One region of the Enterococcus sp. DIV0800 genome, then DNA from elsewhere that is predicted to be linked to it. Evidence: riboswitches for the same ligand, from Rfam matches in the RefSeq annotation. Region 1 holds a riboswitch; each other region holds the start of a gene.
What was found. A riboswitch is a leader RNA that binds a small molecule or an ion and turns the genes downstream of it on or off. The one in region 1 is predicted to bind magnesium.
Positions count from the first base shown of each region.

Region 1 (2,274 bases):
ACACACGCTTGACGAAGCAGGATCGACAACAATTTTTTAAAAGACTGCAAGTGATTTCAAAGCAATTAAGGAGGAACTAAATGAAGGCATTAGACGTGTTAAACAATCATCGGACGTATCGTAATTTTGATGAAGAGTATCAATTGTCAGACGAAGAATTGCAGCAGATTTTACAGGCTAGCTGCCAAGCCCCAAGCTGGATGAATGGTCAAATGTACAGCATCATTGTGGTGAAGGATAAAAAGATCCGGAAGCAATTGGTTGAACTGAATCCAGGTAATCCCCATATGTTGAAAAGCTCAGTCTTTTTAGTTTTTGTTGCTGATTTGAAACGGACAAAAAAAGTCGCAGAACATTATCAAGTGGATTATCCGATTAATCAAGGCATTGATCCATTGATTACTGCCATTACGGATACGGCTCTAGCGTTGGAAAATGCGGTAGTTGCAACCGAAGCTCTGGGATTAGGCAGTGTCATTGTCGGATCAATTCGTAAGGATATCGCTGAGGTAAGTAAATTATTGAATTTGCCGGATTATGTTTTTCCTGTTGCGGGTTTAAGTATCGGAAAACCCATCGTCGAGATGCGGGTCAAGCCTCGATTGCCAAAAGAAGCGGTTATTCATTATGATACCTATCAAGATTATGACTATCAATTGATTGAAGATTATGACGAAACGATGGAGATCTTTGCTGAAGCACGTGAAACTAAGCTTTGGAGCAAGAAATTTGCTGATTATTTTGGTCGAACTCCCAATCAGAAAATTGATGAGTTTCTGAAAATAAACAAATTTTTTCATGATTAAGTTTGACACAAAGAAATAACTGATTTATAGTGGAAATGAAATTAAAATAATTGTTAGGTGAGGCTCCTATACGGACACAGGCTACTGCCCAAAAATGTCGAGAGACGCCAATGGGTAGAACAGGAATCATCGTGAAGGTGATTCATAACGTAGCTGACAGATTCTGTCTACGCCCTATAGTGCTAAAGCTCGACGATGAACATGAATGAACTTTTCGCGCGTGCTCATTTTCGAGTGCGCGCTTTTTTTGTGAGTTCCACTTCGCGCTTTAAGCAGAATTTTCTACGTGTTAAGAATCTGCGAACTTGGAGCAAAAATTTTATAAGGCGGAAAAAAATTCACCGAAATAAATGAAAGGATGTGAGGAAGATGGAATATGATCATGAGGATAGTCGACCGAAATATAATTACCGTAGGACGACAGTATTCGTCCTGAAATTTAGGAGGAACCATTATGATGAACAAAAAAAACCTTCTTGCTCGCAAGAACAACAAAGACCAAGAATTAAAAAAATTGGCGATTCTTTCTGATCGTGATCTTTTCTTAAACTTGCGTACTTCATTGCAAGGATTATCTGAAGAGGATGCTCAAAGCCGGTTAGAAGAATATGGCCCTAATGAAGTCTCGGCTCAAAAACCGACTCCAGCTATTTTATTATTTTTACAAGCCTTTAATGATCCTTTTGTGTATGTTTTGGCCTTATTAGCGATCGTTTCATTGCTGACTAGTGATTTTGAAGCAGCGATAGTTATGACGATCATGATTCTTGCCAGTGTACTGATTACATTTATTCAAGAATATCGTTCACAAAAGGCCAGCATCGAATTGAAAGAAATGATTGAAAATACAGCGGCAATCACCCGGAATGGTGAAACGAAAGAAATTCCAATGGATGAAGTTGTACCGGGAGATATTTTGACATTAGCAACTGGGGATATGATTCCGGCGGACGCGGTCTTAATTTGGACTAAGGACTTATTCGTGAATCAGTCTTCATTAACCGGCGAATCTATGCCAGTGGAAAAATTTGTTCCCAAAGAAGCGGCGATCACTGAAGAAATGACCGCGTTAGATTTGACGAATCTTGTTTTTATGGGGACCGATGTGTTAAGTGGTCAGGGAAAAGCAATTATTTTAAAAACGGGACAACAAACGTTCTTTGGCGATATTGCCAAAAATGCGACTTCTAAGCGGGGCAAGACTTCCTTTGATATCGGTTTGAACCGTGTGAGTAAATTATTACTACGGATGGTTATGGTGCTCTTTCCATTAGTTTTCTTGATTAATGGTTTAACTAAGGGAGACTGGAGCAGCGCCTTCTTCTTTGCTATTGCGGTTGCTGTTGGTTTGACACCAGAAATGCTGCCAATGATCGTCAGCTCCAACTTAGCAAAAGGAGCATTGACCTTGTCTAAACATAAAGTAATCGTAAAAGAACTGGCTTCGATCCAAAACTTAGGCAGCATG
Region 1 covers NZ_CP187898.1:1,317,933-1,320,206, reverse strand. Annotated here, with positions in the region: gene IGI54_RS06410 (PLP-dependent aminotransferase family protein) at 1-80, shown strand, start outside; gene IGI54_RS06405 (nitroreductase family protein) at 81-806, shown strand; M-box (ykoK) riboswitch at 849-1,013, shown strand; gene mgtA (magnesium-translocating P-type ATPase) at 1,264-2,274, shown strand, end outside.

Region 2 (2,274 bases), on a different replicon from region 1:
TCAAGCGCTGGTGATTGCGGCAGGGTTAGGCTTGGAGATCGTGGAGGGCTAAATGGAAACAACAAAAGATATGATTGAAGGAATCCCAATTCTTCGGTGGGGTGAGACGAGTGACAAAATAGTTTTAGCTTTTCATGGCGATCAATCTCATAAAGAAGACACGGTCATTCAATTGTTGGCTGAAGCCGCTGTCCCCAAAGGCTATCAAGTGTGGAGCTTTGATCTGCCGGAACATGGTGAGCGCAAAGGCCAACCCTACGCCTTGAATCCGTCAAATGTAGTAGCGGATGTCGAAAAAATCCTTTTTAAACACCAGCAAGCGCAGCAGATCACTTTATTCGGCTGTAGCATCGGAGCTTATTTTGCGATGCTGGCAGGACAAGCCAAGAATATCCAGCAAAGTCTTTTTTTATCGCCCATCGTGGATATGCGGGAATTAATCGAAAATATATTGGATTGGTCACAACTGACGCCGGCCGATTTACGACGTGAAAAACGAATAAAAACACCTTTTAATACCTTGGCGTGGGAGTATTATTGCTATGTTGTAGAGCATCCAATTCAATGGACTGTTTCAACAAAAATTTTATATGGCGGTAAGGATCAGTTGACGAGCCGAAAGACCATTGAAAAATTTGCTCGTCCGTCAATGATCGATTTGACGATCTTTGAAACTGGTGAGCATTTCTTTCACACGCCTACACAGCTGTCTTTCTATCAGCAGTGGTTAACATCTAATCTATAAAAAAACTCTCAGCTTAATCGGCTGAGAGTTTTTTTAGTGCGTGGCTGGTTTAACTAGCTTTATGGTTGAAAAAAGGATTGTCCAGTAAATTTTTGGTAAAAGATTTCATAAGTAAATTTAAAGATAATCGGATTTTATATATAAATTTTTGCTATTTTATGACAAAAAAAGTAGGATGATTGTGAAAGTAAATATAAGTAAACTTGTTAGGTGAGGCTCCTAAACAAACATAGGCTATTGCGCAGAAACGTCGAAAGACGCCAATGTGTAAAACAGGAATTGTCGGATTAAGGCTTTTCATAAAATAGCTAAGAGTAATTCTTTACGTTGTTTAGTGCTAAAACTCAGACGATGAGATTGATTGTGTGAGCCACCAAACTTGTTAGTTTTTTCGCTAACGTTTGGTGTCTTTTTGTTTTCTTGCTTTGAACTCTCTCGCCGCAACAATTACTTGATGAGAGGGAGAGATGAATATGATAAAAAAAAGAAAGATCGATTGGCTGTTGTTACTACCTTATTTGGGGGTAAGCCTAATCGGTCTTTTAATGGTCTTCAGCGCGAGTTCTTATCGATTGACAACGGAAGGAAAAAATCCGCTATCGTTGTTTAGCAAGCAAGCGATTTTTATCCTGTTAAGTTGGTTATTAATTGGAATTATTTATCATGTAAAAAGCAACGTCTTACTAAAAAGTATAGTGGCAAAAGGCTTGTTGGCAATCGGCTTAGTCAGTTTATTGTTAGTCAAAATAAACGGGGTCACAATCAATGGCGCACAAAGATGGGTTTCCTTATTTGGTATTCAATTTCAGCCATCAGAGGTAACAAACGTCGCATTGATCTTGTATTTAGCCTACTTTTTCCGAAAAAAACGGGCCAGACACCAATTGTGGAGACCTGGTGTGTTGGTTTTACTTAGTGGTCTATTAATTTTACTGCAGCCGAAAGTGACGGGAGCAATTATTATTTGGGGGATTGCCTTCGTGCTCATTACTACTGCAGAAATTCCATACCAGCTTTCGCTTTTACTTTTTTTAGGATTGATTGTCGGTATCGTGCTAGTTGCTGGAATGATTCTTTTTTTGGGTAGTCACGAGTTGCTGCCACAATTATTTGCCCACACGTATGAACGCATTCGTCTGGTCAGAGATCCCTTCTTAGATTCTTACGGGCAAGGATTTCAAATGAGTAATTCTTATTACGCTCTTTATAATGGCGGATTTCTCGGTCGGGGGTTAGGAAACAGCATTACAAAAAAAGGGTACTTACCCGTTGCTGAGACCGACTTCATTTATTCAATCATGGTGGAGGAATTAGGGGTAATTGTCGCATTGATTGTATTGGCATTGATTTTTTTGATCGCGCTACGTTTATTCGTGCTAGCGGCAAAGGAACGGTGTCAGCATGTAAGTTTGATCTATTTTGGGGTAGGAACATTAATACTACTCCAAACAAGTATCAATGTTGCCAGTATTTTGGGACTGATTCCCATGACCGGAGTTCCTTTGCCGTTCATCAGCTATGGTGGTACC
Region 2 covers NZ_CP187899.1:274,363-276,636, reverse strand. Annotated here, with positions in the region: gene IGI54_RS13225 (pentapeptide repeat-containing protein) at 1-52, shown strand, start outside; gene IGI54_RS13220 (alpha/beta hydrolase) at 53-745, shown strand; M-box (ykoK) riboswitch at 941-1,108, shown strand; gene IGI54_RS13215 (FtsW/RodA/SpoVE family cell cycle protein) at 1,219-2,274, shown strand, end outside.
Region 2: it holds a riboswitch for magnesium, as region 1 does, so the genes downstream of both, IGI54_RS13215 (FtsW/RodA/SpoVE family cell cycle protein) here and mgtA (magnesium-translocating P-type ATPase) in region 1, are expected to answer to the same signal.

Region 3 (2,274 bases), on a different replicon from region 1:
GCGAAGCTAGTGGATTATCGTCGCGAAGGAACGAAGAATTACTACTATTTAACCCATGTTACGACTGAGATTGATAAGTTGAAACAATTATTGACGAATGTGACGACTGTTATGGAGAAAGGGAAAGTGTAAATGGTATGAAAAAAGTATTAATTGGGAGATACGGATGTTTTTCCGATGAGAATGAGCTTGAATATTATGTTGAAAATAGCACAATACTCCCAATCAATACCCACTTGAAACTTGCTGAATTGGTTCGACTTGTTTATCAACAAAAAGGAGATAGTCTTCAAGCTGCGCTAGTCTAAATTTATTTGTTGAAAAATAGGTTAGTTTTTATCAAGGCCAGAATTTTTGTAGAGTATTCCTTCGAATATTTGACGAATCAACGATTCGAGATTTGGATCAAAATTATTAGAATAGATTCTTTATATATGAATCATGTATATTACAGTGAGATGCAGGGACAGTAAGAACCCCCAATCTGGATATGTGGATGGGTGAAAAACTAGCGCTATTCTAGTAAATAGTAAACGTACCATAAGGGGGGCTCTTTTAGCCTAATTAGTTGGAAATTCATAGAATTCTTTGGGATCAAATTTCGTTTTGAATTTGAATATCTAAACTAGAGTGTTCTATTATTAACTCATTATTCTTCAAAATTTCTTTTATAAATCTAAAATTGTTTGTTGACAGTGTTAATTCATTTTGTTATTATTTCCATGAAAATAAAATATGATTTGTTAGGTGAGGCTCCTATGCAAACATAGGCTACTGCCCAAAAATGTCGAGAGACGCCAATGGGTAGAACAGGGATTGTCGAATACAAGGCTTTTCTTAAGGTAGCTAAGATGTTTGTCTTTACGTTGTATAGTGCCAAAACTCAACGATTAGATCGACGTCTTATTTTGTCATGTGATTTGATGATTTTAGAACGGTTTTTCGCGGAGTTTTTGTGCGAAAAACCGTTTTTTTTTATTTAACATATTCATTTTTATTTTTAATAACCTAGAGAGGAAGTGATGGTATGAATTTTTAATTATGTTGCTTATGAGTGTACTGGCAGGTGGATTGATTGGAATTGAACGTCAGTGGCGAAAAAAACTAGCTGGAGTACGTACGATGGTTTTAGTTTCACTGGGAGCAACAATTTTTGTTTCTTTGTCTTCGACATTTACGGCAGATACTAGCCCAACAAGAATAGCAGCACAAGTAGTTAGTGGGATAGGTTTTTTGGCAGGGGGTATCATTTTACGGGATGGTTTTAGCGTTACAGGTTTAAATACTGCTGCGACACTTTGGTGTACAGCTGCAGTAGGAGTAATGATTGGTGCGGGATCGATTAAAGAAGGTTTCTTGGCAGCAATTGTGATCACTTTTGTTAACATTGTGATACGTTTTATTTCTCATCGATTTGATCAAATTGCGGAAGTTTATCGACCTGATACTGTAAATAACGTGCAAAATTCCTTTTTGATCATTACAGGTAAAATTTCGTCCGAAGTTTCGCTGAGAACAGAAACTATCGCCCAATTAGATCGGTATTATTTATCATTCTGTCATTTTGTATGTCAAGACCTTGCTGGAGGTATGGTTCAATTACAAGTTGAGCTTGAACCCGCTTCAAATATGGATCTGGCAATGAAGGAAATCATTGCTCATTTATCGAGGAACAAAGAGGTACTTGAAGTTTATCAGCTAACGAAGGAGGAAGAAACATGGTAAAACAGTGTTTACTATAGTTAGATGGGATAGTCGAACTTATCGGGAAGCGATTATCTTACGGAATGAGTTGTTGAAAGCCAGCGCAGGGCAACCCTATATGACAGCTTCACCTATTAGTGAGATAAATGACATTCATTTGGTGGTCAAACGGAATGGCATGACAGTAGGTACTCTACTAATGCATCCCTGTTCTTCAAATTGCATTCAAATCAAGCAAGTGGCTATTCATCCAGATTATCAAGGAAGAAGTCTAGGGAAAAGACTAATTGTGTATGCCGAGCAGGTAGCTAGAAATTTTAACTTTTCCATCATTTTTTTAACTGGAAGAAAACAAGCCTGGGGATTTTATGAAAAAATGGGATATTGTGATTTAATGGATGCTTATTATAAAAATGGGTTGACATTAAAAGTATTTAAGAAAGAATTAGTATATTTTTCGAAAAAAAAGGAGATGAAAACAAATGGATGACAGTAGTTCGAAGCAGTTGGGTTTGCGGAAAAAGAGTGAACTAAAAACAAATCAATTATTATTGTCTATTTGTTTTTAGT
Region 3 covers NZ_CP187899.1:478,595-480,868, reverse strand. Annotated here, with positions in the region: gene IGI54_RS14225 (ArsR/SmtB family transcription factor) at 1-132, shown strand, start outside; gene IGI54_RS14220 (hypothetical protein) at 138-308, shown strand; M-box (ykoK) riboswitch at 733-902, shown strand; gene IGI54_RS14215 (MgtC/SapB family protein) at 1,051-1,725, shown strand; gene IGI54_RS14210 (GNAT family N-acetyltransferase) at 1,796-2,194, shown strand.
Region 3: it holds a riboswitch for magnesium, as region 1 does, so the genes downstream of both, IGI54_RS14215 (MgtC/SapB family protein) here and mgtA (magnesium-translocating P-type ATPase) in region 1, are expected to answer to the same signal.